Regions from separate parts of the Rhizobium sp. SG570 genome, predicted to be linked through region 4. Evidence: predicted binding sites of a transcription regulator. Region 4 holds the regulator's gene; each other region holds the start of a gene.
The links. The regulator LexA, encoded in region 4, represses DNA repair genes until DNA is damaged. The targets are predictions, from matches to a motif close to TGTTCNNNNTGTGTTCNG.

Region 1 (7,757 bases), on a different contig from region 4:
TCTGCTGAGGAAGATGCTCGCAGATTATCGATCACGCTCAGCACCGGGTTGTGACGGATGAGTGCGATGGCCTGCCCGGCTTGCACTTCGCTCATTTGCTCTAAGGGAGAGACAGATGCAGATCACGTTTGAGCGTGATAGCGTATGTGCTGGTGATGATGTTCTGGCGCCAAATGCTAGAGCTGTGACCTTTCCAGCAAGGCCTCGCATAACTGAAATCTTGCACGAAACCGGGCCAATCATCGACTATCTGCCTTGCGTGCAGGCATCTCGGACTCATTGGCTTGTATTGATCGACAAGGAATGTGTCGCAAAGATCAGTTTTACCTGTGAGCCGCGGCGGTCGCTTGCCATCACGATGCTTGTGTCTGATCGACACGTCGAAGCGGAACGGGTCTATTTTAGCGCCGCGGGACAAGAGCGCATTTAAGTGGGATTACTGTTGAATGTCGTCTTGGGCCAAGAGCAGCCCCTCCTACTGAAAATTCCGGCTCCTCACCTTCAACCTCTCAATAAGCCGATCCGGCTCATAAATCTCCCGCGCCTTCATTACCGACCGCTCCCGCGGATCCGGACTGCCAGGCGTCCCATGAGCGAACTCATCGCCGCGCCCGGTCGGTAGCCTGAAGGCCTCATCGCGATCGGCAAGGCCGGACAGATCGGATGTGAGATCAAAGAGCTGCTGGGCAACGAGATGCACGACCTCGCCTTCCCGCTGGATGCGGCCATTGATCGCCATCATCGAGGATCCGAGCACGATGCGCCGGCGCCGCTCGAAGAGGCTGGGCCAGACAACGACATTGGCCGGCCCGGTCTCATCCTCGACGGTGAGGAACATGACGCCCTTGGCCGAGCCCGGCTTCTGCCGCACGAGCACGAGGCCAGCCGTCATCAGCCAGCGCCCGTCACGGGCCGACATCGCCTCCTCGCAGGTGACGATGTCGCGGGCGGTGAGATCCCTGCGCAAGAAGGCGAGCGGATGCTGGCGTAGGGTGAGACCGGTATGGCTATAGTCCTGGATGACGTTATGGCCTTCCGTCATCTGGCGAAGGCTGACCTCTGGCTCCCGCTGCTCGGCGATCGTCTTCTGCTCGCGCTCGGCCGCCGCGGCAAACAGCGGCAAGGGTTCATCCCTCAGTGCCTTGATGGCCCAGAGCGCATCGCGGCGCTGCAGATTGAGCGACGGCAGAAAGGCGTCCGCCTCGGCAAGCTCGACCAGGGATGCGGCCGGCACGCCGGATCGCCGCCAGAGATCATCGACGCTGTCGAACGTCTGGTCAGCGCGGGCGGCAATGATGCGGGCCGCATCGATCTCAGCCAAACCATGGACCATGCGCATGCCGAGACGAACGGCATGGCGATCGCTGCCCTCGACCGGTTCCAGCGTGCAGTCCCAGCGTGAGCGATTGACGCAGACCGGCCGGACCTCGACACCATGCTTGCGGGCATCGCCGACGATCTGGGCCGGGGCGTAAAAGCCCATCGGCTGCGAGTTCAGAAGGCTCGCGCAGAAGGCGTCGGGATAGTGGCGTTTCACATAAGCTGAGGCATAGGCGATGAGCGCGAAACTTGCGGCATGGCTCTCGGGAAAGCCATAGGAGCCGAAGCCTTCGAGCTGCGAGAAGGTCTTTTCGGCGAATTCGGGCGTATAGCCGTTCCGGACCATGCCGGAGACGAGCTTGTCCTTGAACTTCGACACACCGCCGGTGAACTTGAAGGTCGCCATCGACTTGCGCAGCTGATCGGCCTCGCCGCCGGTAAAGCCGGCGCAGACCATCGCCACCTTCATGGCGCTCTCCTGAAAGAGCGGCACCCCGAGTGTCTTACCGAGAACGGCCTCCAATTCCGGTGTGGGATACTCGACCTTTTCCTTGCCCTCGCGGCGGCGCAGATAGGGATGGACCATGTCGCCCTGGATCGGGCCGGGCCGGACGATCGCCACCTGGATGACGAGATCATAGAAGGTCCGCGGCTTCATGCGCGGCAGCATCGACATCTGCGCCCGGCTTTCGATCTGGAAGGTGCCGAGCGTATCGGCCTTGCGGATCATCGCATAGGTCGCCGGATCCTCCTGGGGGATTTGAGCCAAATCGAGATCCAGATGCTTGTGGTTCTGGATCAAGGCAAAGGCCTTGCTCATGCAGGTGAGCATGCCGAGCGCCAGCACATCGACCTTCATGAATTTTAGCGCTTCGACGTCGTCCTTGTCCCATTCGATCACCTGCCGGTCAGCCATCGTCGCGGGCTCGATCGGCACGAGATCGTCGAGCCGGTCATGGGTCAGCACGAAGCCGCCGGGATGCTGGCCAAGATGGCGCGGCGCACCCATCAGCTGCTGTGCCAGTTTTAGGGTTAGAGCCAGCCTGCGATCATCCGGATTGAGGTTGAGCTCGCGCAGGCTACGTTCGGTCACCAACTCTTCGGACCACGACCACATGCCCGATGACAGCGACTTGATCACGTCCTCCGGCAAGCCCAGCGCCTTGCCGACATCACGGATCGCGCCCTTGGCACGGTAGCGCGTGACGGTCGCACAGAGTGCCGCCTTGTCATGACCATAGGTCCTGTAGATCCACTGGATCACCTCCTCGCGCCGCTCATGCTCGAAGTCGACATCGATGTCAGGTGGCTCGTCGCGCTCCTGGCTGACGAAGCGCTCGAACAGCAGATTGTTGGTCTCGGGATCGATGGAAGTGATGCCGAGGATATAGCAGACGGCGGAATTGGCCGCCGATCCCCGCCCCTGGCATAAGATGCCCTGGCTGCGGGCATAGCGGACGATGGAAAACACCGTCAGGAAATAGGGGGCGTAGCTCATGGTGCGGATGAGATCGAGCTCATGCCGGATCACTTTTAACACCGATGGCGGCAGACCCTCGGGATAGCGGTTCGGAATGCACTCCCAGACATAATGCTCGAGGGATTCCTGGGCGTTTTTGCCGGGAACGATCGCCTCCTCCGGATATTGATAGGTGAGCTCGTCCAGCGAGAACGTGCAGCGCTCGACGATCTCGAGCGTCCGGGCGAGCGCTTCGGGATAACGCGGAAAGAGCCGCTCCATTTCTTCCGGAGGTTTGAGATAGCGGTCGGCATGTCTTTCGCGCTCGAAGCCGATATCGTCGATGGTGGAGGTGTTGCGAATGCAGGTGACGATATCCTGCAGCTGCCGGCGCGACGGTTCATGGAAAAGGACGTCATTGGTGACGACCGTCTTCACCTTGAAGCGCGCCGCGAGATTGGAGAGCTCATGCAGTCGCAGCTGATCATTGGGCCGCCGGCGCAGGCAGAGCAACAGATAGGCACGATCGCCGAAGATCTCGGAAAGCTTCCGGAGCTGAAGGGCACAGGTCTCGTCGGCAAGATCGGGCACGAGAATGCCGATCAGGCCCTCGGCATAAAGAGCGACGTCCTCGAGATGCAGGATACAGTTCGCCTTGCCGCCCCTGCCCTTGCCCAGCGTCAGCAGCCGGGTCAGGCGGGAATAGGCGGCGCGATCCGTTGGATAGACGAGGATCGACATGCCGTCGGCAAGATCGAGACGGCAGCCGACGACGAGGCGCAGGCCGGTCGCCCGCGACGCCTCCAATGCCCGGACGATACCGGCGAGCGAATTGCGGTCGACGATCCCAAGTGCGCTGATGCCCAAATCCTTGGCCGTCCGGAACAGCTCGTCGACCGACGACGCGCCGCGCAGGAAGGAGAAATGGGTGGTGACCTGCAGCTCGGCGTAGCTCATGCGAAGATCCCGTGGCAAAACCAGCGATGCGAGCCCGTAGCGGCATCGACGCCATCGCCGGATCGGAAGATCCAGAGCCGCTCGCCACTCTCGTCCTCGATCACGAAATAATCCCGGACCGCATCGAATTCGGAACTCCTGGTCCACCACTCCCCGAAGATGCGCTCCGGCCCATCGGCGCGCCTGACCCGCCGACGCTTGCCGCGCCAGGTGACGGAGACGGGCGGATGATCCGGCAGCAGCGCGATGACGTCGATCAGTTCCGGCCGTGCCAACAGCCGCACCGGCCGCGGCCAATGATGCACCCAGGTTTCCGCGACGTCTTCGGCTGCCGCCGCGATCCGCCGGATGCTGCGTTCGGGCACGTCGGATGCGACGGGCGCGATGCGATAGACGCGCTGTCCGCGATTGCCGAAGGTGTCGATCAGCGGCGTGATGTCCTGATCTCCTTCGTCGACGAGCGACGACCGCTGCTCCTCGCCGAGCGGTTCGGTCATGACGGCGATGAGCGTCAGTTTCTCGATGCCAAAGCCGGGCTCGATTTTTTCCGTTCGATCGCGAAACAGTTTGCTCAGCCAGGCGACGTCGCGCGCTGGTTTGGCCGTGCCGGCGCGGATTGCCTGCCTGCTGCCATCGACCTTTTCGACAATCAGGTCGGTGCGGCGGACACCGAGACCTCTACGCTGCAGTTCGGCCACCAGCCTGATGATGAGACGGCCGACATATTTGTCGATCGTCTCGGCGGCACCGATCGGTTCGGCAAAAGCACGGCCAACTTCGATCCATTCCGGCGCCCGGATGGGATCGATCGGCTCGGCTATGCGGCCGAACATCTGGTCGAGACGCCTTCCGATCTCCGGTCCGAAGCGCAGCGCCAATGGCGCGCGCGGCGTCGCCGACAGTTCGCCGATGGTTTTGAAGCCGAGTGTGCGAAGACTGGCGACGATCTCTGGAGATAGCCGCAGATGCGAGATCGGCAGGTGTTCGACGGCGCGGGCGGTCTCTCCCGGTGGGATGATGACGGTCTCGCGATGGGTGGCCCGGGCACAGGCATGCGCCGTACCCCAGGTGTCGGCGATCGCCGCATGGACAGTGAGCCCCCTCGCCCGGAAGCGGTTGACGATCCCAGTCAGCATAGGCAGCTCGCCGCCCTGCAGGTGATCGGCGCCTTCCGTATCCATGACGATGCCATCCGTGCCGTCGACGGAGACGATCGGAGAATATTGCGTGAGGGACCAGAGCGCGATCCGCTCGAGCGCTTGCGCATCGGCTGCCGGATCCGCATCGACGAACTGCAGACCCTGCACCATCGCCTGTGCCTTGGCGGCCGGCATGCCCAAGCGGATGCCCGCTTCCCTGGCCTTTGCATCGGCCGCCGATATCCAACGCTTGGAGCCGCTGCTCGCGATCAGCACCAGCGGCCTGTCAGGCGATAATTCTGCTTTTTGATCCATGCGCCTGATCCGCTCGATTGGCAGGTCCGGCAGATAGATGGATACGACCCGTGGCATCGCACGCTCCCACGACAAACTCAGCGCACTCACCCGCCTTCACTCTCATTAATTCAAGCAGCCATCGCGGCCGCCCGACGCCCGGAACCGGCAATTCCTCCGATGGCAGCACGCTCACCCGCCACCGCGTCGTCGACGCCGTCGGCTGCCCGAAATCCGAGGCCTCCCCCTGCCGGCGCCAACGCCGGACCACCAAGCCCATAGTTCCGGTCTTTTCCGCCGCCAGCTGCAGGCGGCGCGACGCCACCATCGGCAGCCGGACGATCTCGCCGACGACGGCGCCAAGCCCGCCAAAGGCCAGGGCCTCTTCCATCGAGGCGAGAACGTCCTCTTGCGCGTCGGCCTCGACGAAGATGACCCGATCGGGATGAAGACCAGCCTGCGCCAATGCTGGAAAGAACAGGTCCGGCCGCGTCAGGCACCAGACGATCTTTCCTTTGGTCCGGGCGGCAATACCGGCGGCAAACAGGGCCGCGGCCGCGCCATCGACCACCCCTGCCCCGCCGCCCGCGAACTCGTGCACCGCGCCATAGGCGAGGCCACCGTCCGGCAATACGGCATCGATCTCAGGCACGCCGAAAGCGAGACAGCCGCTCCTCCTGTCTGCGTTTCCTTCCAGTAACGCAATGCGATCCTTCAGATCGGATATCACCCTGTTACGGGCAGCGGTCATCATTCACGGGCCCCTGCAAGGTCGTGTTGGTATCGACCTAATGTCGGTCAAGTGTATTTGTTCACTAAATGTTCCAAGTCGTTTTACGTGTCAAGCAACCCGAAATAGGAATATTATCCCCCTATTTTAGTCGACTTTAAGATTCGCGTTGGGAATCATGGACATGACTTCGAACGGGCGGTGATGAAGCTTGAGGAGAAATTTTCGGCGCCAATCCGCCAACAGCTGCCAGTTGGCATTCCGGCGCCTCGTCGGCTACCATGTGCCCAGCTTCAAGGGGAGATGGAGCGTCTATGTGCAACCTGTACCGCATGGAAGATAAGGACTGGGTAAACAAGTGGGCTCAGGACGCCGAGAGCCTGATCAACCTGATGCCGGCCTATCAGATGAACCCCGACCAGATGGGGCCGATCGTCCGCAACACCATCGACGGCAAGAAACAGCTCATCCATGCGCGCTGGGGGCTTCCCTCCCCGCGCTTCGCCCTTGAGAAGCTAGCCCAGGCCAAGGCCGAGAAACTGCGGGCCAAGGGCAAGGAGTTCCACTTCGAGCAGCTGGTGCGCGAGCAGGTCGACCGTGGCGTCACCAACGTCCGCAATCTGAAGTTACCGCATTGGAGGCGCTGGTTCGGTGTCGAGAACCGCTGTCTGGTCCCTGTCACCAGCTTCGCCGAGCCGGATCCGGCAAGCCAGCAGGATGGCGGCAATGTGCCGAATGCTTGGTTCGCCCGCGATGAAAGCAAGCCGCTGATGTTCTTTGCCGGTATCCATGTTCCGCAATGGATATCCGTGCGCAAGGTCAAGGACGGCTTCACGACCGACGATCTCTACGGGTTCCTGACGACCGACGCGAACGATCTCGTCAAGCCGATCCACGACAAGGCTATGCCGGTGCTCCTGCTGACTAAGGAAGAGACAGATGTCTGGATGAGAGCGCCATGGGAGGAGGCGAAGGACCTCGCGCGGCCATTGCCGGATGATGCGTTGATCGTCGCGGGACGTGAGCCCTATGGCTCGGCCATCGTCACCAAGGAAGGCGAGCTGGTCAGTCGATCAGGCTTACCATAGCGAGCCTCGTTGTGGCCGTTCAATGAACGGATAGCTGTTCGGACAAAAGGAGTTCGTGCACTGCTGTATCGACGATCCCCTTGAGCCGACGCCAACCGCAGAGGTTCCGTTCGCTCACCCGTTCCTGGATCGCGGCCAGCATCCAGCCGGCGGCAGCTTCATCGTCGGCGTTCTTGTGAATGTTGAAACGGGCTAGACATGCTTCGATGCGTGGGCGCGCTGACCCACAATCGCGATCGATCGTCACCACGAGTGCGCATGCCTCCTGATAGGCCTTTGCGATCCGCCGCTTCCCTTGCGCTCCGGTCGAGCCATAGTCAGTCGCCTCAGATTCTCTAAGCGGTTGTAAACTTTATGCTTCAGCGTAAAGGGATCGCTCGCGACAAAATAGTTTCCATTATCGCTTAACGGCAACACATTTCACCTCAGCGAGGAGTCCCGGGTGGGCGAGTTCGGAGACACCTATTCGGGTCCACGCATAGGTTCCCTTCGGAAATACCTCGTTTTTAACAGTCCGGAACACGTCCATGTGCTTGGACATTTCGACGTGATAGCTTGTCATTTCCACGATGTCATCGAACGTGCAATGCGCGGCTTCCAGAACAATCCCTAAGTTGTCCCACATAGCTCTGAATTGTTCTGACGGATCGTGAATAATCTTTAGATCCTTTGTCCGTCCTACTTGGCCAACGACGTAAATTGTGTCTCCGACTTTAACCGCAGGAGCATAGCCTGCGCGGCTGACGATCTCCCGCATCTCATCGGGTATG
Region 2 (7,757 bases), on a different contig from region 4:
GACGGCCTGTTTACCGCATTGGAAGACGGCGTATTCTGGTTTTAACGGATCAAAACCGCCCTATGTGAGGACAATCGGGACAATAAAATCGGCTCCGGCATGATTTGCCCGATTGCCAGCGAAAGCGCTTTTCATTAAAGGCTCGCCATGACCCAGACAGCACATCCAGACACCGTTCTCATCGTCGATTTTGGCAGCCAGGTGACGCAACTCATCGCACGGCGCGTGCGCGAAGCGGGCGTCTACTGCGAAATCGTCCCCTTCCAATCCGCCGAAGCCGGGTTCAAGCGGCTGCAGCCGAAGGCCGTGATCCTGTCCGGCAGCCCGGCCTCGACCGTGGACGAGGGCTCACCGAGGGCGCCGCAGATCATCTTCGACAGCGGCATTCCGGTCTTCGGCATCTGCTACGGCCAGCAGACCATGTGCATGCAGCTCGGCGGCAAGGTCGAGAGCGGCCATCACCGCGAATTCGGCCGCGCCTTCCTCGACGTCAACGAGGATTGCGCGCTGTTCGAGGGCCTCTGGTCCTCCGGCTCGCGTCATCAGGTCTGGATGAGCCATGGCGACCGCGTCACCGCGTTGCCAGAAGGCTTCGAAGTGGTCGCCACCTCCTCGAACGCACCCTATGCCTTCATCGCCGACGAGAAGCGCAAATATTATGGCGTGCAGTTCCATCCGGAAGTCGTTCATACGCCCGACGGCGCCAAGCTGATCGGCAATTTCATTCACAACATCGCCGGCCTCAAGGGCGACTGGTCGATGTCGGCCTATCGCGCCAAGGCCGTGCAGGCAATCCGCGATCAGGTCGGCGACAAGCGCGTCATCTGCGCCCTGTCAGGCGGCGTCGATTCTTCCGTCGCAGCACTGCTGATTCATGAAGCAGTCGGCGACCAGCTCACCTGTATCCTTGTCGACCACGGCCTGATGCGCAAGGACGAGGCCGCCGGCGTCGTCGCCATGTTCCGCGAGCACTACAATCTGCATCTGCTCCATGTCGATGCCTCCGACCGCTTCATCGGCGAACTGGAGGGCGTCAGCGACCCCGAGACCAAGCGCAAGATCATCGGCCGGCTCTTCATCGAGACCTTCGAAGAAGAGGCCAAGAAGCTCGGCGGCGCCGATTTCCTCGGCCAGGGCACGCTCTATCCGGACGTGATCGAAAGCGTTTCCTTCACCGGCGGCCCCTCGGTCACCATCAAGTCGCACCACAATGTCGGCGGCCTGCCGGAGCGCATGAAGATGCAGCTCGTCGAGCCGCTGCGCGAACTCTTCAAGGACGAGGTGCGTGCGCTCGGTAAGGAACTCGGCCTGCCCGATAGCTTCATCGGCCGTCACCCCTTCCCCGGCCCGGGCCTTGCCATCCGCTGCCCCGGCGGCATCACCCGCGAGAAGCTGGAGATCCTGCGCGAAGCCGACGCCATCTATCTCGACGAAATCCGCAAGGCCGGCCTCTATGACGCCATCTGGCAGGCTTTCGCCGTGCTGCTGCCGGTCCAGACCGTCGGCGTCATGGGCGACGGCCGCACCTACGAGTTCGTCTGCGCGCTGCGCGCCGTCACCTCCGTCGACGGCATGACCGCGGATTTCTATCACTACGACATGGAATTCCTCGGCCGCGCCGCGACCCGCATCATCAACGAAGTCCGCGGCATCAACCGCGTCGTTTATGACGTAACATCGAAGCCGCCGGGCACGATCGAGTGGGAATGAGGGGAGTGCTGCGGCGTAAACCGGGATAAAGCAGTGCGCTAATGGCTATGTTGTCGCTGCAATAGCAGTCGGTAGTCCTCGCGCAGCTCTGGCCCTCCGGCAGCGAATGGCGTCAATGCTAAAGACCTGATTCAGATCAAAGTCTGCCGAGCCCCTCCGTGATACCCAACTATCATGTCTGAGATTTATCAAGGCCGTCGGGCCTTCTTGACCGCGCTTGCCGCCGGAGGGGGACTTATCGCAATTGGTGGGGCAACGGCGTTTGTGATGAATGCCCGTGACCTTTCCGGCTATCAGGAAGCTGTCAACGCCACGTGGCGGCACAGCGACAGTACCGATCTGCCGCCGTCATCGGCCCAACGAGAGCTTGTCCGTTATGCCACCTTGGCGGCAAACAGCCATAACACGCAGCCTTGGCAATTTCGGCTCTCGGATCGCTCGATCCTCGTGCTGCCCGATTCCCGGCGTCGCTTGCCCGCTGTCGATCCCGACGATCATCATGTGTTCGCCAGCCTCGGCTGCGCCGTCGAGAACATGGTCCAAGCTGCCCGCGCCTTCGGACTTCGGGCAGTTCCGCGCTACGATCCCGAAGGGCGCGGAATTCGGGTCGACTTGGAGGCTGCGCCGCCCGAACGGACAGACCTGTTCGACGCTATTCCGCATCGTCAATCGACGCGCACTGTCTATGATCGGCGCTCGGTCCCGCCCGAACATCTCCGGCTCTTGGAAGCCGCAGGAAACGGTCAAGGCGTGCGGATGCTGCTTTTCACGGAGCGGAAGCAGCGTGAGGAGATCCTCTCCTATCTGGTCGCGGGCAACAGTGCGCAGATGGACGATGTCGCGTTCGTAGAAGAATTGAAATCGTGGATTCGATTCAGCTATGGCTCAGCCCTTTCGACGCGAGACGGCTTGTTTTCGAAATCCTCCGGCAATCCAGTCCTGCCGGATTGGATCGGCCGCTTGATCCTCAATCTGGTGTTCACGAAGGAGGCTGAAAACCGGAAGTATGAGAGCCAGCTCAGAAGCTCGGCCGGTGTTGCCGTGTTCGTCTCTGACAAGAACGAACCCGCCTACTGGGCAGAATCCGGACGATGCAGTCAGCGTTTCGCCCTTCAGGCGACGGCTCTCCAACTCCGGCATGCCTTCATCAATCAACCGGTCGAGGTTCCCGCCGTGCGGGGGCAATTTGCCACCTATCTCGGCATCGGCGATCGTCGGCCGGATCTCGTGATGAGATTCGGGTACGGTCCGGAATTGCCCAGATCGCTCCGCCGTCCGGTCGAGCACGTCATTCTCCGGGCGTAGGGTCTTGATGTCCCTTGAGGCTGACGAGACCGCGCTTGCCGGAGATTTCGAAAAATCGACCGATCGATATCGATAGTCGCTGAAACCAAGCAGTTTCTGAATCGACTAAACTCTCTTTTGAATTCGAGAGCAGAAATTTCTGACGGATCGGAGAGACGGTTCTTCGTCGTATGCAGAAAACTTTGCGCTTGTAATTCAATGCGTAACGATCAGTAAGAACAATCGAGTGAGAATAGACGGCGAAGGGCACTCTCTGGCCACCTTTCCCGGAAGTGCCCAATCGCCAAATTCAGCAAATCGGGCCCATCCGAGGAATGATGAACGGAGTGGCGCCCTTACTTCACCGTGATGCTCAGACCGCTGATATCGGCATTGACCTGCAGGCCAACCTGCCTGCCTGTGAGTTCGAGTTGGGCGCCCTTGTCATTGGTCATGACGATCATCTGGGCGCCTTTGCCGACTGCGCCGCCGCCGCCCGCTGCACCGTAGATCCCCGACACATCCTGGGCGCGACGAATATGGGTAACGGTGCCTTGGAAATAGGTCTTGGAGGCCCCGAAGGCGAGGCCGCCCGAGATACCGCCAATCGAGACGGGATAGCGGCGACCATGGAAGGTCAGCGTGCCCTCGCCTCCGGAACCACCGACGAAGAAGGCAGCCTTATAGACGGCAAAACGGATCGTACCGCTGTCGGCATGCGCGGCGCTGGCAAAGCTAATTCCCGCGGCGGCAATGGTGGCAACTGCGACTGAACGAAATGCGGACGAAATCTTCATCATGGGCTATTCCTCAAGAGCGCCGCTTACCCAGCCGGCCGGGACGACGTCAGCGTCGCGTCAAAGTTATATATGAACAGTTTCGCGCGTCATTGGTTCCAAAGCACGATAATAACAAAGCGTTAGAGCACATATTCGATCGCGCGCTGCTCGAAGAAATTAGCGCGCGACCAGTTCTCGGCATCGGTCACATGGTCGCAACCAGGTGATTGAAACCTTTCGCGAACCTTCGGCAGGGCCTTTGCGACCTCGCGAGGCGGGATATAGCGATCCGACGCCTGTGCGCTTCAACGACAAGGAGACGCTGCTGTTTTCCCGCGCCCGCCAGGTATCGAAAGCCTGGTGAGGAAGCCTCCCCTCCTCCCAGTGCCGCTGCCTAGAACCCCAGTGATTGCTGCACAGGTTTCGGCGGCGCGAGCTGGACGCCTTCCAGCTCCAGCATCCGGGCCTTGGCGTTGGAACCGCCGGGCGCCGAAAAGCCGCCGATCTTGCCGCCTGCCGCCAGAACGCGATGGCAGGGGATGATCAGCGCGACCGGATTCTTTGCCATCGCCTGGCCGACGTCGCGGGCGGCTTCCGGCCCGACGCCAAGCTGTTTCGCAAGCGTCCCATAGGTGGTGGTATGGCCCCAGGTGACCTGCCGGGCGGCATCGTAGATCTGCTTGAAAAAGGCATCCTGTTCGCCGAGATCGAGGGCGACGCCGGAAAAATCGATCTCTTCGCCCGCAAAATACCGTTTCACCTTGGCGACGACCTCCGCGACTTCAGGCGTCGGCGTGCCGGGATGCGCATTCGGCAGGCGACGCCGAAGCAGGCGTTCGGTCGCCCCGGCATCCTTCGTCGGCAATTGGAAGCGTATGACGCCGATATCGCTCCAGGCGATACCGCAGAAACCGCCGGCGGTTTCGAAGATCAGATAGTCTTGCCTTGTCTCGTTCATGACGGACGCTCCGTGTTTCCACTTGTCATGAAAATCGTGCCACGAGCCGTGAAATTCAACCCGATTCTTGTGCAGGGCCGATATTGCCGACATTTTGCCCGTTGAGGAAAACGGCGCCGCCGCGATGACGGCGCCCCAATCCTACCTCGCATCCTGGCGTATCAGTATCCGCCGCCGGCCGGAGGAGGATTCATCGTCATGTTGCCACCGGAGCCATGCTGGTCCGAGGTGGAACAAGAGGAAACACCGAGACCGACGAGAGCGAGCAAGGCGATCGAGAAGATGGCTTTCGTCAACATGTGAGATCGTTCCTTTTGAAGACGGCACAAATACCCCTGGCGGAGAGTGAACAAATCAGGCGGGCATTTTATTCGATGGCATTTCTAAAATTGAGATTCGGCGGATCGCCTTCAGCCAGTTTACTCGCCCCGATTCATCAAGTATGTTCTCTTTTTGTTCTTGATATAGCTGCCATGCGTCCCTATGATGTGCGGATCACCAGAATAGGAGGAGGCAAAGCCGCGTGGCTTTGACGCAATCCCATGAAGAACAAAGACCAGCTCTCGCTCTATCTCAGCGGCGGTTCGTCCAGCCGGACACTACCGCCAATCGATCAAAGGCCAATCAGCGAACTCTATTTTGCAATCCTTCCCGATCCGGAGATCGCCGCAAAGAGTCACAAGCTTGCAGGCAATTTCCATCGACGGTACCGGTTTTTCGCGAAGCCGCGAAAAGCCAATCTCCTCCATGTGACGCTCTATACTATCGGCTCGTTTCGCTACTTGCCCGAAGAGACGGTGTTTGCGGCGATGGAAGCCGCCTCCAGAGTTAGAAAGCCGTCCTGTTCGGTAGTCTTCGACCGGGCCGTCAGTTTCGGCAATGGCGATAATCGCCCGCTTGTTCTATGGAACGAGAATGGAAACACCGAACTCAAGGCGATCTATCAGGAACTGGTCGATGCCATGCGGCTTACCGGCATTGCGCCCATCAAGGAAAAGCCCATCGAGCCGCATATGACGCTGCTCTATCAGGGACATCCAGTTCCCGACACCGTGCTCGAAGAACCTGTGAGCTGGACAGCTAAAGACTTCGTCCTCATCAACAGCCTACAGGGTGAATCAATCCACGAGCATCTTTGCTATTGGACTTTGCGCGACTGAACAGCCCGTTCAAACCTTCGGCTGATTGTCATCCGCCATCACCGCCGCCACCGCATCCTCGACGCTGAAGCTGCAGCGGCTCTCAAGATCGGCTATGCCGGCTGCCGCCATGAGATCGCGCACCCGATCATGCGCACGAGCGAATTGCACGCGGATGCCGGCGCGGCGCATGGCGCCATCGAACTCCATCAAGGCATCCATCCCCGTGCTGTCCAGATCGAAGCTCTCTTCAAGGCTGAGAACGACGGCCCGCAATCCCGCCTCGCTGCGGCTGCGCGACAGGATCTCGCCGAAGATCGTGTCGGCATTGCCGAAAAACAGCGTCTCGCCTGGTCGCCAGATGACAATGCCCGGCATCTCGGACGCATCGCCGTGCCGGCTGATATCGACGAAGTTGTGACTGCTGCCGAGGCGCCCCAGTCGGGCGACATAGGGCGAGGCCAGTCGATGCATCATCGCGGCAAGCGAGAGTGCGATTGCCAGCAGCATGCCGTTGAGGACACCAAAAATCAGCACACCCGCAGCAGCGCCGATCGCGACGTAGAAATCGCGATGCAGCCGCCGCAGATGCAGGATCGGGCTGGGATCGAGCGCATGCGTGAGGGCTGCAATCACCACTGCCGCCAGCACCGGCTCGGGCAGAAGCGCCACCAGCGGCCCGGCGCAGGCAATCAGAATGGCAAGGCCGATGGCGGCGAAAACAGTGGTTGCGCGTGTCTTCGCGCCGGCCGCCTCGCTGGCGAAACCGGCGGAAAAACCGGCGCCGACGGGCATGCCCTGGACGAGGGCGCTGGCGATATTGGCGGCGCCGAGCGCGCCGAGTTCGCGATTGACCTCCAGCGTCTCGCCATAGCGCAGCGCCAGCGCCCGCATGGTGCCCCAGGATTCGGCAAAGAGGATGAGCACGAGGGGCACTGTAAACTGCACCAGCCGCGAATAGGCCATCCAGCCGGCATCCGGCAGCGACGGCCATTGCGGCAGGATCTCGATTGCACCGACCAGCTTGACGCCACGCGCCTCCAGACCGAACAGGTATGAAGCGAGAATGCCGGCGCCGAGCACAAGGAAGGCGCCGGGAACACCCGGCAATCGCTTGAGCAGCAGCAATGCCGCAAGCGCCACGACGCCGACGGCGACGCTGATCGGATTCCACTGCAGAACAGCGCCGAACAGGGCTGCCGCGTAGATAAAGATGTTCGAGCCCTGCACGGGCACGCCCACGAGGATGGGCAGCTGGTGCAGGATGATGGTGATCGCGAGACCCAGCGCGAAGCCGCGCAGCACCGGTCGGGAAATGAAGCCGGTGATGCCGCCGAGGCGCAAGACCGAAGCGACGACAAACAGAGCGCCGGCGAGCGCGACGGCGACCGTGGCCAAACCGGCCTTGACCGTGGCGTCACCGGGCATGACCGCCAGCGTCGCGGCAAGAATGGCGGCGGAGGAGGATGTCGGAGAGACGATGGCGAAGCGGCTCCGGCCGAACACGGCATAGACGAGACATCCGGCGATGCCGGCAAGAATGGCCCGATGCGGCGGCAGGCCGGCGATGCCGGCGTAGGCAACGGCTTCCGGCAACATCAGGCCGGCAACCGATATGCCCGCAACCAGATCCGCCCTGTCCACCACGAACCAGCTGCTCAGCTTCGTCATCGATCACCGACCATAGGGATGGCTCATCTGTTTATGGATAGAGATTCGCCGCCAAGCTGCAACAGGAAAATAAGCTGGCAAACCTTCGGCTTACACCGCCGCTTCGGCGCCATCGCGCAAGGGACAGCTTCTGCCGATCACTTCGGTGACAAAATCCATGACGGCGCGAATGGCCAGCGAGCGACGCAGATCCGGATAGGTCACGAGCCAGAGATC
Region 3 (7,757 bases), on a different contig from region 4:
CAGCGCAGCCGTAGCGCGCACGACTATATCCTGACGGGCGCTTTTCAGCGACCCCGCCGGCACGTCGAGCGCGGCCGTCGCAAGCGCGGTCGTCAGATCGCCGATCGTCAATCCTCGCCCCGCCAGCGCTGCCTGATCGACATCGATCCGGAAGACTTTCTCCTGATCGCCGTAAAGCTCGACATCGGCAACGCCTTCGACCGAAGCCAGCCGGTCGGTAATCTCCTTGTCGACGAGCTGCGTCAGGTCGTCCATCGTCAACGTGCTGGAGGTTACGGCAAGGCGCATGATCGGCTGCGAATCCGAATCCGCCTTGACGATCTGCGGCGCATCGGCCTGATCGGGCAATTGCTCGGTGATGCGGCCGATGGCATCGCGGACGTCGTTGGCGGCGACCGAGAGATCCGTGGCGTCGGAGAACTCCAGCGTCACCCTGCTCTGTCCGAAGGACGAGCTGGAGGAGACCGATTTCAGACCGCTGACGCGAGCGACAGCACCTTCGATGACCTTGGTCAGCTCCTGATCCACCGTCTGCGGCGACGCGCCGTCGAATACGGTTCGCACCGTGACGACGGGACGGTCGACATCCGGCAGCTCACGCACCTCGACGCCGACATAAGCGGCAAGGCCGGCAACGACCAACAGCGTATTGAAAACCAGCGCCAGAATCGGCCGGCGCACGAAAAGCGCGGTGAAGGACTGCTTGCCCGAACCCGCGCCGGCTTCCTTCATCTCATCGCCCTGCCCCGTCATTGCGTGATGACCTCCGAGGCCTGGGCGACATCGCGCGCAAACCGAACGTCGCCGCCTTCGGTCACACGCTGCAATCCTTCGATGACGATGAGATCGCCATCGCGAAGATCACCCTTGACCAAGACGGCATCCGGATTGCGCTGCACGATGCTGACACGCACCTTCGACGACTTGCCGTCGGCAACGCGCCATACATGCGCGCCCTCTCCGTCCCACTGCACCGCAAGCGGATCGACGGAGGGATAGGTTTCGCCGGAGAAGCGCATGCCGACATTGAAGGACATGCCGGCCCGCAGCTCATCGGCGGCGTTGTCGATGCGGGCGCGCACGCGCAAGGTCCGGCTGGCGCCATCGATACGATTGTCCACCGCCTCGACCACACCGGTGAAGACGCGCCCCGGCAGCGCAACCGATGTCGCTTCCGCCGGTTGATCGACCTTGACCGTATTGGCGAAGCGTTCCGGCACCCAATAGTCCACCAGGATCTCGGAGCGGTCGTCCAGTGTCACGATGCTGGTCGTCGTCGTCACGTTGTCGCCGACGACAACCGGCACGATCCCGACGATGCCGTCGATCGGCGCAACGATATCGCGGCGCTTCAAGGCGAGTTCCGCCGATTGCAGCGCGAGCTTGGCGCCCTGCTCGACGATCTCCGCATCGAAGACATCCATGCGCGACACGCTGGACTTGATATTGCGATAGAGTTGGGATTTCTCGGATGCGCTCCTCAGCGCTACTTCCGCCTGGCCGCGAGCGATGACCTGCTCGTCATCGTCGAGGCGGGCCAACACCTGTCCCTGCTTTATCCGATCACCGGACTTGATGAGGATTTCCCGGATCGTGCCGGCTGCCTGCGGCATGACGACGACCGAACGGATGGCGTCGCCTGTACCGATGGCGCTGAGGCGGTCATTGATGATGCCGCCGACCACCGGCTCCGTAACGACGAGCGGCACATTCTGGCCGCGGCGTGCACCGCCATTGGCAGCACTAGCCTGCTTCTCGCCATTGTCGCTCTTGCCGGGCGCAACAACCGCCACCACGGCTTCCGGAACGCCAGCTCCCTGCAACAGGCCGGCTGCGCCCGGCACGAAGGCCACGGCGGCGGCAAGACCCGCCACCAGCAAGAAAAAACACAAGGAAAGCTGCTTCCAGGCGGTCATGCACGTCTCCGGCTCGTTGTGTCAGAGGCGATGAAATCGCGTCGTCGGTTTGGCATGGCCTCGTCGCGTCAAGCGCGCTTGCCGAGGCCAAGTTCGGGTTGGCTTCATAACGCACGATTGTGCCCGATTTTCTGCAATATCGTTTTTTTATACATATGCGGCAAGCTTTGCCGCAGACTATGACAAAGTTGTAATATTTCCGCAGACAACGAGGCGTTTCATTCGCACTCCCACATCTCCCGTTCAGATGCGGGAACAGCCTCCCCGTTACCTGCTTTACCTGTGAATGTGCACTTTTTGTTCTATTTTCAGCCCGTTTCTTTTGCCTTTCAGGGTAGAATCATTACATTGGGCCACATGACCATCGGACATGACGACATTCCCTTCTTTGACGAGGAGCCGGAGCATCTGGCGCCGCGCCGTTCTGCGCCGGATGCAGGCAGCATCGGCGGCGGCATTGCGGCCCGTGCCATGGCGGCGCGCGACAGCCACCGCCGGCCGGACTATCTCGCAGGCCTCAATCCGGAACAGACGGAAGCGGTGGAGACGCTCGACGGGCCTGTTCTGGTGCTTGCCGGCGCCGGAACCGGCAAGACGCGTGTGCTGACGACCCGCATCGCCCATATCCTCTCCACCAACCGCGCCTTCCCCAGCCAGATCCTCGCCGTCACCTTCACCAACAAGGCGGCGCGCGAAATGAAGGAACGCGTCGCCCTGCTCGTCGGCGGCGCTGTCGAGGGCATGCCCTGGCTCGGCACCTTCCACTCGATCGGCGTCAAGCTTCTGCGCCGCCATGCAGAGCTGGTCGGCCTCTCTTCCAGCTTCACCATTCTCGATACCGACGACGTCATCCGCCTGATCAAGCAGCTGATCCAGGCAGAGGGCCTGGACGACAAGCGCTGGCCGGCCAAGCAATTCGCCGGCATGATCGACACGTGGAAGAACAAGGGTCTTGGCCCCGCCGAGATTCCCGAGGGCGATGCCCGCGCCTTTGCCAATGGCAAGGGCCGCGAACTCTATGCCGCTTACCAGAACCGCCTGAAGACGCTGAACGCCTGCGACTTCGGCGACCTTTTGCTGCATCCGATCAATATGTTCCGGCAGAATCCGGACATATTGAAGGACTACCACCAGCGCTTTCGCTACATCCTTGTCGACGAGTATCAGGACACCAACACGGCGCAATATATGTGGCTGCGACTCCTAGCCCAACGGCCGAAGGGCGAGCTGCAGAATGTCTGCTGCGTCGGCGACGACGACCAGTCGATTTATGGCTGGCGCGGCGCGGAGGTGGACAATATCCTGCGCTTCGAAAAGGATTTTCCCGGCGCCAAGGTGATCAAGCTCGAGCGCAACTACCGCTCCACCGAGCACATCCTCGGTGCCGCCGCGCATCTGATCGCCCATAATGAGGGCCGGCTCGGCAAGACGCTGTTCACCGACCGTTCCGACCCTGACGACATCAAGGTGCAGGTGCACGCCTCCTGGGATTCCGAGGAGGAAGCCCGCGCCATCGGCGAGGAGATCGAGCAGCTTCAGCGCAACAAACACAAGCTGAACGACATGGCGATCCTGGTGCGCGCCTCCTTCCAGATGCGCGAATTCGAAGACCGTTTCGTCACGCTCGGCCTGAACTACCGCGTCGTCGGTGGCCCTCGCTTCTACGAGCGCCTCGAAATCCGCGACGCCATGGCCTATTTCCGCCTGGTCTGCCAGCCGGCCGACGATCTCGCCTTCGAGCGCATCGTCAACACCCCAAAGCGCGGCCTCGGCGATACCACGGTGCGCGCGCTGCATGATTACGCCCGCGTGCGCGATATTCCAATGCTGGCGGCAGCGGCCGACATCATCGAGACCGACGAGATGAAGCCAAAGGCGCGCAAGGCGCTGTTCGACGTCGTGCAATCCTTCCGCCGCTGGCAGGGCCTGCTCGAAAATACGCCGCACACTGAACTTGCCGAGCAGATCCTTGAGGAGTCCGGCTATACGGACATGTGGAAGAACGACAAATCGGCGGAAGCGCCCGGACGGCTTGAAAACCTGAAGGAACTCATCCGCTCGATGGACAGCTTCGAATCCATGCGCGGCTTCCTCGAACACGTCGCCCTCGTCATGGACGTCGAGCAGAACGAAAACCTCGATGCCGTCTCGATCATGACGCTGCACTCCGCCAAGGGCCTGGAATTCGACACCGTCTTCCTGCCCGGCTGGGAGGAAGGCCTTTTCCCTCATCAGCGCTCGCTCGACGAGAGCGGCCGCGCCGGCCTGGAGGAAGAACGCCGCCTCGCTTATGTCGGCCTCACCCGCGCCAAACACCGCTGCCACATCTGGTTCGTCTCCAACCGCCGCATCCACGGCCTATGGCAATCGACCATCCCGTCCCGCTTTCTCGACGAATTGCCGGTCACCCATGTCGAAGTCGCCGAAGTCGAGCAATCCTACGGCGGGTACGGCCGCGGCGGCTATGGCCAGTCGCGTTTCGACAAAGCCGAGCCTTTCGCCAATTCCTATTCCACCCCTGGCTGGAAACGCGCCCAGGCCAACAAGACCGACGCGACCCGCGACAACTGGGGCAGCCGCTCCGGCCACGCCGTCGAACGTATCGGCTACGGCGAAAGCGGCCCGAAAGTGCGCACGATCGACGGCGAGCTGGTGGCCAAGTCCACCTCCTCCGAACCCTCCAAATTTGCCATCGGCGACCGCGTCTTCCACATCAAGTTCGGCAATGGCAATGTGTCGGAGATCGAAGGCAACAAGCTGACGATCGAATTCGACCGCGCCGGGCAGAAACGTGTGCTGGATGGGTTTGTGGAGCGGGTTTGATTACCTAGATCATCCGGTTTGGGACCAGAGGGCGCACACGAATGCGAAGGCCTACGCCAATATAAAGCGAGGCCTTGGACTCACTGTAGGGCTCCTCATCTCCCCACCCTCCGTCATCCTCGAGCTTGACCCGAGGATCCACGCAAAGCATTCCGACCGGACGCATTGTGCCCACTAGAACCACGGGCGCGTCACACACCCGGATTCGCATGGAAGTATGGTTGCACGCGGCTCGTCTGGTATGAAGATCACGCAGACATCGTTTCAGCCATAAAGCGGGAAAAGTCTCTGAAACACTGGCATCGCCAATGGAAGATCGAGCTGATTGAGAAAATGAACCCCGATTGGCGCGCCCTATATTATGAATTGTGGTAGACGCTCAATCAGCCGCCCGCCCCCAACATCCCAGCCCTGCAAAATCCGCATCGCTAGCAAGCTACCAATCCAGTCCTAATCGATTATATCGACTTTGGCGGCTTCGGGATTCCGCGTTTCCCGCGGTATCTCGGCAAGCCGCTGCCAGCCTGCATCTCGGCCCGTTCGGGCTCTCGCCCGGGCCGATCATCGAAGCCTGGCAAAAACAAAAACCGAGGATAAAAAAGTGGCTGGCTCAGCAACAAGCTCTGCGCCCACCAGCGCCCGTGCATCCGCACACCAAGGCCAGGGCAGTTATCAATTCGCGCTTATCGCACTCACCTCACTCTTTTTCATGTGGGGCTTCATCACCTGCCTGAACGACATTCTGGTCCCGCACCTGAAGAGCGTCTTTCAGCTCAATTACACCCAGTCGATGCTGATCCAGTTCTGCTTCTTCGGCGCGTATTTCATCGTATCGCTGCCGGCCGGAGCGCTTGTGAAGCGCATCACCTACAAGTGGGGGATCGTCGCCGGCCTCGCTATTGCCGCCGTCGGCTGCGCGTTGTTCATTCCTGCCGCCAGCTATCGCGTCTATACCCTCTTCCTCGGCGCCCTCTTCGTGCTTGCCACCGGCATCACGATCCTGCAGGTCGCCGCCAACCCCTATGTCACCGTATTGGGACCTCCCGATACCGCCGCAAGCCGGCTGAACCTGACGCAGGCATTCAATTCGCTCGGCACAACGATTGCACCGCTCTTCGGCGCCATGCTGATCCTGTCAGCCGCAACCGTTGCCGCAACCAACGCCACACCGGAACAGATCGACGCCATGCGCCTTGCCGAGGCGGGTGCGGTGAAATTCCCCTATCTACTGCTTGCGGTGGCTTTCCTGGTGCTTGCCGCCATCTTTGCGGCGCTGAAGCTGCCCGAAGTCGAAGACGAGGAGACGGTCGAACCGATGCGCGGCGGCGGCTCGGCCTGGCAGTATCGCCATCTCGTGCTCGGCGCTGTCGGCATCTTCCTCTATGTCGGCGCCGAAGTCAGCGTCGGCAGCTTCCTCGTCAACTTCCTGAGCCAGCCTGACATCGCTCATCTCTCCGAGGCCGATGCCGCGCATTATGTCTCCTATTTCTGGGGCGGCGCCATGATCGGCCGCTTCGTCGGCTCGCTGATCATGCGCCATATAGACGACGGCAAGGCGCTTGCCTTCAATGCCGCTGCGGTCATCATCCTGCTCCTGGTCACCGTGCTCACGACCGGCCATGTCGCCATGTGGTCGGTGCTGGCAATCGGCCTGTTCAACTCCATCATGTTCCCGACGATCTTCAGCCTGGCGCTGCACGGTCTCGGCAAATATACGAGCCAGGGCTCCGGCATTCTGTGCCTGGCCATCGTCGGCGGCGCCATCCTGCCGATGATCCAGGGCGGACTTGCAGACACCATCGGCATCCATCTCGCCTTCCTGATGCCGATCATCTGCTACGTCTATATCGCCTTCTACGGCCTGAAGGGCCACAAGCCCGCGTAAACCTTTGCAAACCATTGCGCCTCGTCCGGTCCGCTGGCGGGGCGCAAAAGGCTTGATCCGAATCCCGTCGCTTGGCATCGTGCAGTGCAACAGAGACGGAAGGACAGGCCTCATGAAAGCACTGCTGCTCATCGACATCCAGAACGGCTTCTGCCCCGGCGGCAATCTTCCGGTGCCCGATGGCGATCAGGTGGTGCCTGTTGCCAACGCGCTCATCGATAGCGGCAGATACGACCTGGTTGTGGCATCGCAGGACTGGCATCCAGCCGGTCACGGCAGCTTTGCCTCGGCCCATCCCGGCAAGAAGCCTTTCGAAATGGGCATGCTCTCTGGCAAGCCGCAGATGATGTGGCCAGACCATTGCGTCCAGAATACCGAAGACGCCATGTTCCACCCCGATCTCAACGCCGACGGTATCGACTTCGTCCAGCAGAAGGGCCAGAATCCGGCCGTCGACAGCTATTCCGCCTTTCGCGACAACGATCAAGCGGCGCTCACCGGCCTTGCCGCACGTCTGCGCTCCGAAGGGGTGACTGAGCTCGATCTCTGCGGGCTGGCGACGGATTATTGCGTGAAGTTCTCAGCGCTCGACGCGGTCGAGATGCTGCCGGGTGTCACCGTTCGCTTCATTGAGGATGCAAGCCGCGGTATCGATCCGGCCGGCGTCAAGGCGGCGATCGATGAAATGCGCACGCGTGGCGTCGCCATTATCGGCAGCAAGGATGCGCTTGCGTAAAATCGCGACGGCCCGGCTAAACCTTCTCTAAAGAAAATGGTGCAAGCTGTTCCCGATCAATGAGATATCGGGATTTTTCGCGTGCAATCGATCATCATCAACGGGCGTTTTCTCGGCCAGCCTCTTTCCGGCGTACAGCGCTTTGCGCGCGAACTCACGCTGGCGCTCGACCGTAGGATCTCCGCCGGCAACGTACCCGCCGTATTAAAGGGTGCAAGCTGGCGGCTGGCCGTTCCGCGGCACACCCCAGTCGATCTTGAGCTTTCCGCCATAGTGGTCGATTCCTTCGGCTCCGGCCCCGGCCATGTCTGGGAGCAGACGGCGCTGCTGGCGCGTTCGCGCGGCGGCCGGCTGATCGGCTTCGGCGGCAGCGGCCCTCTCCTACACCGCCGCCAGG
Region 4 (7,757 bases):
TTAGTTTCGCGCTTTGTTCCGTCATGCTGATCCTCCAAGATTTGGCGGGATTGACGCCATAAAAAGCGCCAAAAGGTTAAGCGACTACCGACTAGCTATATGATCCAGAGCCTAATGCCAAGTTATCCTAATGCCGAATTGTGCATTGCGGTATCAACTTTTGGGCAATGCAGTAGGGCATTTGATCCCCCCGTTCCGGTAAATGGCGCAATTTGGCAGTGGGTGTGCCGATTTTGGTTGAATTCACCGAATGGTGACGGCAAAAATCGCGTCATAGCTGTAGTTTTGCGTGGGGCAGGCAGTGAATGCCTAATTTAGAGGCACCGGAGCAGCAGGAGGATGGCAGGAATCTTCCTGGGCCTGCAGAGCCTCACCATGCCGCCACGCCCTTTGTTTCTCGTGCCAAAGCGGAGCAGCGGGAGCGGACGCAGGATCAGGCGCCGCCGGTCGCGCGTTTCTACCTGGCTGTCAGTCGCATCAGATCCTTTGTTTGGCGCCTGATCGAAGAGGAGGCCGCGCATGGTCGTGCCATCCTGTTTGCGCCGATCTATATGGGCCTCGGCGCGATCTTCTGGTTCAAGGCCGATATCGATCCGCCGCCGCAGACGGTCCTTGCTGCGCTCCTGGTCCTGGCTGGCAGCTTTCTTTTCAGGCGCGAAGCGGGCCGCGTGCTTCGGCATGTCCTCTTCGCCGGCATGCTGGTTTGTCTGGGCATGGCTCTGGCGCAATGGGAAAGCTGGCGGGCATCGACCGTCATGCTTGACTCGGCTGTGACCACGACCGTCACAGGTCGGATCGAAAGGCGAGAGTCCTACGATAACGGAGGTTGGCGATACGTCGTCAAAGTTGACAAGACAGAAAAGCCGGCCATTCGCAGACCGCCGGAGCGCGTCACCATTTTCGTGCGCAAACAGGCAGAACCGTTCAACCTCGGCGACCGCATCCAGGGCAAGGCGCGACTGACGCCTCCGGCCGGACCTGCTCTGCCTGATCTCAACGATTTCGCGTTCAGTTCCTATTTCAACGGCATCGGTGCAAACGGCTTTGCCTTTGGAAAGCCGACCCTACTGTCACCGGCCAGTGATGTCGCTGCGGATTCGGTGTCGGACAAGGCGGATATCTGGCTTGCCGGCCTGCGCAACAGCATAGGCGACAGGATTAGAAGGACCTTGCCCGGCGACACCGGCGCTTTCGCGGCCTCGCTTGTCACCGATGAGAGACGCGCGCTTTCGGACGAAACGACCGAAGCGCTGCGAATGGCCGGGCTCACGCATATCATTGCCATTTCCGGCCTCAACATGGCGCTTTCGGCCGGCATCTTCTATATCGGCCTGCGCTATCTGTTCAGCCTGTTTCCCGGCATGGCGCAGGCGTGGCCGACCAAGAAGATAGCCGCCTTCGGCGCGCTGGTAACCCTGACGGCTTACTATCTCATTTCCGGCTTTGGCGTGTCGGCCGAACGCGCCTTCATCATGATGGCGATCATGCTGGTTGCCGTGCTCTTCGACCGGCCGTCGATCAGTCTGCGCAACGTCGCGCTCTCGGCAATCGTCATTCTCAGCCTGTCGCCGTCGCAGGTGCTCGGACCGAGCTTTCAGATGTCCTACGCCGCGACGCTGGCGCTGGTATCCGGCTACACGCTTTGGAAACGGCGCCAGCATCGGGAAAATATTCTTTCGCGCTCCAGGCTCCTGAGCCCGCTGCTGTTCGTTACGCGCTTCTTCGGCGGCATATTGTCGACCTCCTTCATTGGCGGCGCGTCGACGGCGATCTTCTCGATCGAGCATTTTCACCGGTTGGCGACATACGGCCTTGCAGCCAATCTCGCTGCGATGCCGATCGTCTCCGTCGTCGTCATGCCGTTTGGCATGGCGGCCATGTTGCTTATGCCATTTGGTCTCGACGGGCCCTTTTGGCAAATCACCGGCGAGGGACTGGAGTTGGTCATCGCTATCGCCAAAACGGTGGCGGGATGGGGCGGCGATATTACCTTCGGCCGCCAGCCCGCCTGGCTTATGCCGACATTCATCGCAGGCTTTCTGCTCATGACGATGTTGCGAACGAGCGTGCGCCATGTTGGCCTGCTGTTGCTGCTTTCTTCCCTCGGCGTGGCAGCATTCGGCTCTGGCGTGCCCAAACCGGATCTCATGATTTCCGAGGATGGTGTTCTGGTTGCCTTGCGACAGGACGACATACTGGCAACAAATCGCGAAAGACCGCAGGCTTTCATTTTCGAACAGTGGCAGAGAGCGCTGGTTGCGAGCGAGCATCAACCTCCGACTATCCTTCCTGTTGACAGCCGCCTTCCCCAGATAAGCAAGACGGATCATCGCCGGCGATTGAGCGTCGAAGAGCAGGGCGCAGTTCGCAAGGCAATGGATGAAGCACTCGACCAGGCCATGCAGGGCAGTTTTGCTTGCCAAAAGGGCGCATGGTGCGTCGCGATGCTTGAAAATGGCGCGATGCTGGTCACCATCGAGGACGCAGCTTACCTGTCGCCGGCCTGCGATACGGCCAATATCGTCGTCACTCCCGTACGACTGCGCCTGGATCGCTGCCGCTCCGGCGCCATGCTTTTCACAGGCGCCACATTGCGGCAGACAGGGTCCATTGAGATGGACCTCAGCACCGACAAGCCAAATGTGGTAACTGCGTTCGAAAATCCACAGCGCCCATGGGCTCGGCACAGAACATACAATTGGCGCACAGGCACATTCGGCGCGCCGATCGTCCGAGCATCACCGGTCAGTGATAACGGCGAATGAGGCCAACGAGCTTGCCTTGCACCTTGACGCGATCCGGCCCGAAGATGCGGGTTTCATAAGCGGGATTGGCTGCCTCGAGCGCGATGGAGGCCCCCTTGCGGCGGAAGCGCTTCAACGTCGCTTCCTCGTCGTCGACGAGCGCGACGACGATATCGCCCGGATTGGCAGTCGTTGCATTGCGAATGATGACCGTATCGCCGTCAAAAATGCCGGCATCGATCATCGAATCGCCTCTTACTTCCAGCGCATAGTGCTCGCCCGAGCCGAGCATGTCGGCAGGGACGGTTATGTCGTGGGTATTATTCTGGATGGCCGAGATCGGAACGCCAGCGGCGATGCGGCCCATGACCGGTACCGAAACAGAACTGTTCTGGTCGTCGTTCGCAACTTTTGGCGGAGCAGGCGGCGCAACTGGCTGAGGTTTGCCGAGGCTGCCTTCGATGACGCTCGGCGAAAAGCCGCGGCGCGGCTGCAGGCTTGGATTATAGGCATCCGGCAGCTTGATGACCTCAAGCGCTCTGGCCCTGTTCGGTAGCCGGCGGATGAACCCTCGTTCCTCCAAAGCCGTGATCAGACGGTGAATACCGGATTTGGATGCAAGATCCAGCGCGTCCTTCATCTCGTCGAAAGATGGTGGCACGCCGGACTCCTTCATCCGTTCGTGAATGAAGAGAAGCAGTTCCTGCTGCTTGCGCGTCAACATCGTCTTGGAACCCCAGAATCGAGAAAAGCGTGAAACAAATCCAGAACGGACACTATATGTTCCATATGTGTTCCGCAAGTACTTAAATTTCGGTAAAGCTTTGCACGGACAGTTAAATATTCGACATCACTGGGTGGACCCGATAAAAGTCTCATATGGTTATATCCGCGCTAACATATCGGAAAACATAAGGAAATGCTGTTTAGCCCTTCATTGGGCGCATGCAGCCTACCTTGAGTAGCTGACGCATGGATGAAAGCCATTTTCACGACATGCGATTCCGGTACCGATCAAAGAATCAGCCGCATGATCTAGCGTCTTCGACAGGACATGCGGTCGTCTTGCGCCTCTATCGTCTTGCTTTCATCTTGAATTGGAGGATGGATGGGCGCAAACCTGCGGGCGCAGGAAAATAGGAGACATCATGACTTTGTCGCCGCATCCGCTGGATCATCTCGTATTGCCGACCGTCAATCTCGCTTTGGCGCGCGAGCGGCTCGGCAAGCTCGGTTTCACCGTCGCGCCCGACGCCCGGCATCCGTTCGGCACCGAGAATGCCTGTGTCTTCTTTGCGGACAAGACCTATCTTGAACCGCTGGCAGTGGCATCCCCTGAGCAATGTGAGGAGAGCGTCGGCGCGGGGAATGTCTTCGTTGCGCGCGATCAGGCCTATCGCTTCCGGCTCGGTGAAGACGGCTTTTCAGCCGTGGTGTTCGGCTCGGAGGATGCTGTCGCCGATGACGAGCGCTTTCGGGTAAGCGCCATCTCGGCGGGACGCATGCTGGATTTCTCGCGTCCCATGAAAATGCCGGATGGAACCGAGACCGTCGCCGGTTTTCGTCTCGCTTTCGCCGCCGATCTGCGTGCGCCGGATTTTCTGGCCTTCTGCTGCCAGCGCATCAATCCGCTGCCCGCCGATCGCAGCGTGCTGGAGCGCCATGAAAACGGCGTCACCGGCATTGCGCGGGTGGCGATATCGACACCCACCCCGGCCGCGTTCCGCACTTTCTTCGAAGCGATCGTCGGTGAACCCTGGATATCGGAACATTCTTTCGGTCTGACGATCAGGGCGGCCAATGCCGATATCGAGCTCCTGACGCCGGCAGGCATGGAAGCGTTTTACGATTTGCCTGTTCACTCGGACGATCCCGGCTTGCAGGCGCGCGCAATCCTTTTCAAAACACGCGATCTTTCCGTGACATCGTCGCATTTCGCTGCTAACGGCGTCACCTACACGCGTAAGAACAATCGTATATTGACAAGGCTGGCCCCCGGACCGGGCGCCCTGTTCGCCTTCGAGGAGATAGCATGAGCACGAATTCTGAAGTGATCGTCGGCGAGGGAGCCTCCAAGGTTCTGTTTTCCAACACCGCCAAGCTGTCGCTTATTGCTGGTCCGTGTCAGATGGAAAGCCGCGAGCATGCTTTTATGGTTGCTGGCGTCCTGAAGGAACTCTGCGGCAAGCTTGGCATCGGCCTTGTCTACAAATCCTCCTATGACAAGGCGAACCGGACTTCGCTCTCCGGCAAGCGCGGCATCGGCCTTGAAAAATCCATGGAAGTCTTTGCCGATCTGAAAAAGGAATACGGTTTTCCGGTCTTGACCGACATTCACACGGAAGAGCAGTGTGCTGTCGTCGCCAAGACGGTCGATATCCTGCAGATCCCGGCCTTCCTGTCGCGCCAGACAGACCTGCTGGTTGCCGCCGCCAAGACCGGCCGCGTCGTCAACGTCAAGAAGGGACAGTTTCTGGCTCCCTGGGACATGAAGAACGTGCTTGCCAAGCTGAACGACAGCGGTAACCCGAACATTCTTCTGTGCGAGCGCGGCGCCTCCTTCGGCTACAATACGCTGGTCTCCGACATGCGCTCGCTGCCGATCATGGCGGCGATGGGCGCGCCGGTGATTTTCGATGCGACCCATTCCGTGCAGCAGCCCGGCGGGCAGGGCGGTTCGACGGGCGGCGATCGCCGATTCGTCGAGACGCTGGCGCGCGCCGCCGTCGCCGTTGGCGTCGCCGGCGTTTTCGTCGAGACGCATGAAGATCCGGACAATGCGCCGTCGGACGGCCCGAACATGGTCTATCTGAAGGATATGCCGCGGCTTCTTGAGAAGCTGCTTGCCTTCGACGCCATCGCCAAGGCTTGAGAAATATCAGGCATTCAACAGGCTGACATGTATTTGCGTTACGGGGCCTGAAGGAGTGCGAAATCGGGGTGCGGAGCGGCATTGTAATTTCCGCGTCTTCGATTAAGACCATTTCAATCGATTTATAAACCAGCGAGCAGGAAGCTATCATGACCGCAATCACCGACATTATCGCCCGCGAGATTCTCGACAGCCGTGGCAATCCGACTGTCGAAGTCGATGTCTACCTCGAAGATGGCAGCATGGGCCGCGCGGCGGTTCCGTCGGGTGCGTCGACTGGCGCGCATGAAGCCGTCGAGCTTCGCGACGGCGGCAAGCGCTATCATGGCAAGGGCGTGGAGAAGGCTGTCGAAGCCGTCAATACCGAGATATTCGACGCGATCGGCGGCATGGACGCTGAAAATCAGATCCAGATCGACGACATCATGATCGAGCTTGACGGCACGCCGAACAAGTCCCGCATCGGCGCCAATGCCATCCTCGGCGTATCGCTCGCCGCCGCCAAGGCCGCTGCCCAGAGTGCAAACCTGCCGCTCTATCGCTATGTCGGCGGCGCTCACGCTCGCCTGCTCCCGGTTCCGATGATGAACATCATCAACGGCGGCGCCCATGCCGACAATCCGATCGATTTCCAGGAATTCATGATCCTGCCGCTCGGCGCAGACACTTTCCGCGATGCCGTGCGCATGGGCTCGGAAGTATTCCACGTCCTCAAGAAGGAACTGGCTTCCCAGGGCCACAACACGAACGTCGGTGACGAAGGTGGCTTTGCGCCTGGCCTCTCCAGCGCCCCTGCCGCTCTCGACTTCATCATGAAGTCGATCGAAAAAGCCGGCTACAAGCCGGGCGAAGAAATCGCTCTTGGCCTTGATTGCGCTTCGACCGAGTTCTTCAAGGACGGCAAGTACGTGCTCGAAGGCGAAGGCCGCACGCTGGAATCCGGCGCCATGGCCGAATATCTCGCTGAACTCGCCGCCAACTACCCGATCGTTTCGATCGAAGACGGCATGGCCGAGGACGACTGGGAAGGCTGGAAGACGCTCACCGACCTGATCGGCAAGAAGACGCAGCTCGTCGGCGACGACCTGTTCGTCACCAACTCCGCTCGTCTGCGCGATGGCATCCGCATGGGCGTCGCCAACTCGATCCTCGTCAAGGTCAACCAGATCGGCACGCTGACGGAAACGCTCGACGCTGTCGAAACTGCGCACAAGGCCAACTACACGGCCGTCATGTCGCACCGCTCCGGTGAAACCGAGGACTCGACCATCGCCGATCTTGCGGTTGCCACCAACTGCGGTCAGATCAAGACCGGCTCGCTGTCGCGCTCCGATCGTCTTGCCAAGTACAACCAGCTCATCCGCATCGAAGAAGGTCTCGGCCCGCAGGCGAAGTATGCCGGCCGCTCCATTCTTCGTGGCTGAGCTTGACCCGCAGGATCCGTCGGATTTTGCTGTTCATATTCGCTGATCTTGAACCGCGCCCTCGGGCGCGGTTTTTTGTTGGGCGCGCGGTAGAGTCAACGGACGGTTAATCTCTCACGGCTAAAGTTGCTCTAGGTGTTTGATTTGACGTGATCTTATCCGCAGCCGCAATGCTTCCGTCGCATCGTCTGAGGTTTGAGATTGCCTACGGCAGGGCGTTTCGAGCGAGTATGTGGACAAAATATCATAAGAAGAGAAGGTTCGGCCGTTTCGTCCTTCCCGCCGTAACTGTCGCTTTTGTTAGCTACTTCGGCTATCACTGTGTGCACGGCGACTACGGCCTGAAGGCGACCGAGGTTTTCGAGCGGCGTCGGCTCGACCGCAGCAAGGAACTTGCCGATCTGGTCGCGAAGCGCGAGCACCTCGAAAAAGAGGTCGCTCTGCTCAGCGACGGCTCTCTGGACAAGGATATGCTCGACCAATACGCGCGCTATCAGCTGACCTATTCCAAGGCGAACGAGATCGTCATTTTCAACAAATAGCCATAATTAACCGGATTTCGGTTAATCATTCTTTTTGTAGTTATAACAATAACTTACGAATAATATGAGCCATGCAATTATAGCATTGCTGTGGCGAACAATCTTGCCTATGTTACGCCTCACCATAAAACGAGGCTACTCACACAGGGAGGGTTGAATGGCGCCGCGAAAAACC

Region 1: a site for LexA is predicted at 5,979-5,996, ahead of FHT28_RS29835 (ImuA family protein). Genes of this name have one in related genera too.
Region 2: a site for LexA is predicted at 5,175-5,192, ahead of FHT28_RS14645 (2'-5' RNA ligase family protein). Genes of this name have one in related genera too.
Region 3: a site for LexA is predicted at 2,204-2,221, ahead of FHT28_RS18110 (UvrD-helicase domain-containing protein). Genes of this name have one in related genera too.

What each region holds. Positions count from the first base shown of each region.
Region 1 is NZ_JAAZQI010000021.1:7,235-14,991, reverse strand. It holds gene FHT28_RS29855 (hypothetical protein) at 1-61, shown strand, start outside; gene FHT28_RS29850 (hypothetical protein) at 116-430, shown strand; gene FHT28_RS29845 (error-prone DNA polymerase) at 476-3,736, opposite strand; gene FHT28_RS29840 (DNA polymerase Y family protein) at 3,733-5,247, opposite strand; gene FHT28_RS29835 (ImuA family protein) at 5,162-5,920, opposite strand; gene FHT28_RS29830 (SOS response-associated peptidase) at 6,214-6,987, shown strand; gene FHT28_RS29825 (hypothetical protein) at 7,007-7,237, opposite strand; gene FHT28_RS29820 (RidA family protein) at 7,385-7,757, opposite strand, start outside.
Region 2 is NZ_JAAZQI010000006.1:167,500-175,256, forward strand. It holds gene FHT28_RS14615 (5'-methylthioadenosine/S-adenosylhomocysteine nucleosidase) at 1-45, shown strand, start outside; gene guaA (glutamine-hydrolyzing GMP synthase) at 148-1,710, shown strand; gene FHT28_RS14625 (nitroreductase family protein) at 1,885-3,015, shown strand; gene FHT28_RS14630 (hypothetical protein) at 3,351-3,791, opposite strand; gene FHT28_RS14635 (methylated-DNA--[protein]-cysteine S-methyltransferase) at 4,168-4,731, opposite strand; gene FHT28_RS14640 (hypothetical protein) at 4,893-5,030, opposite strand; gene FHT28_RS14645 (2'-5' RNA ligase family protein) at 5,274-5,891, shown strand; gene FHT28_RS14650 (SulP family inorganic anion transporter) at 5,901-7,541, opposite strand; gene FHT28_RS14655 (LysR family transcriptional regulator) at 7,632-7,757, opposite strand, start outside.
Region 3 is NZ_JAAZQI010000008.1:237,719-245,475, forward strand. It holds gene FHT28_RS18100 (efflux RND transporter permease subunit) at 1-732, opposite strand, end outside; gene FHT28_RS18105 (efflux RND transporter periplasmic adaptor subunit) at 750-1,916, opposite strand; gene FHT28_RS18110 (UvrD-helicase domain-containing protein) at 2,274-4,739, shown strand; partial or broken gene FHT28_RS36265 (GIY-YIG nuclease family protein) at 4,935-5,114, shown strand; gene FHT28_RS18120 (sugar MFS transporter) at 5,341-6,624, shown strand; gene pncA (bifunctional nicotinamidase/pyrazinamidase) at 6,737-7,360, shown strand; gene FHT28_RS36855 (glycosyltransferase family 1 protein) at 7,442-7,757, shown strand, end outside.
Region 4 is NZ_JAAZQI010000002.1:585,949-593,705, forward strand. It holds gene gltA (citrate synthase) at 1-25, opposite strand, end outside; gene FHT28_RS06690 (ComEC/Rec2 family competence protein) at 306-2,765, shown strand; gene lexA (transcriptional repressor LexA) at 2,746-3,468, opposite strand; gene FHT28_RS06700 (VOC family protein) at 3,893-4,780, shown strand; gene kdsA (3-deoxy-8-phosphooctulonate synthase) at 4,777-5,616, shown strand; gene eno (phosphopyruvate hydratase) at 5,766-7,040, shown strand; gene FHT28_RS06715 (septum formation initiator family protein) at 7,271-7,582, shown strand; gene pdhA (pyruvate dehydrogenase (acetyl-transferring) E1 component subunit alpha) at 7,740-7,757, shown strand, end outside.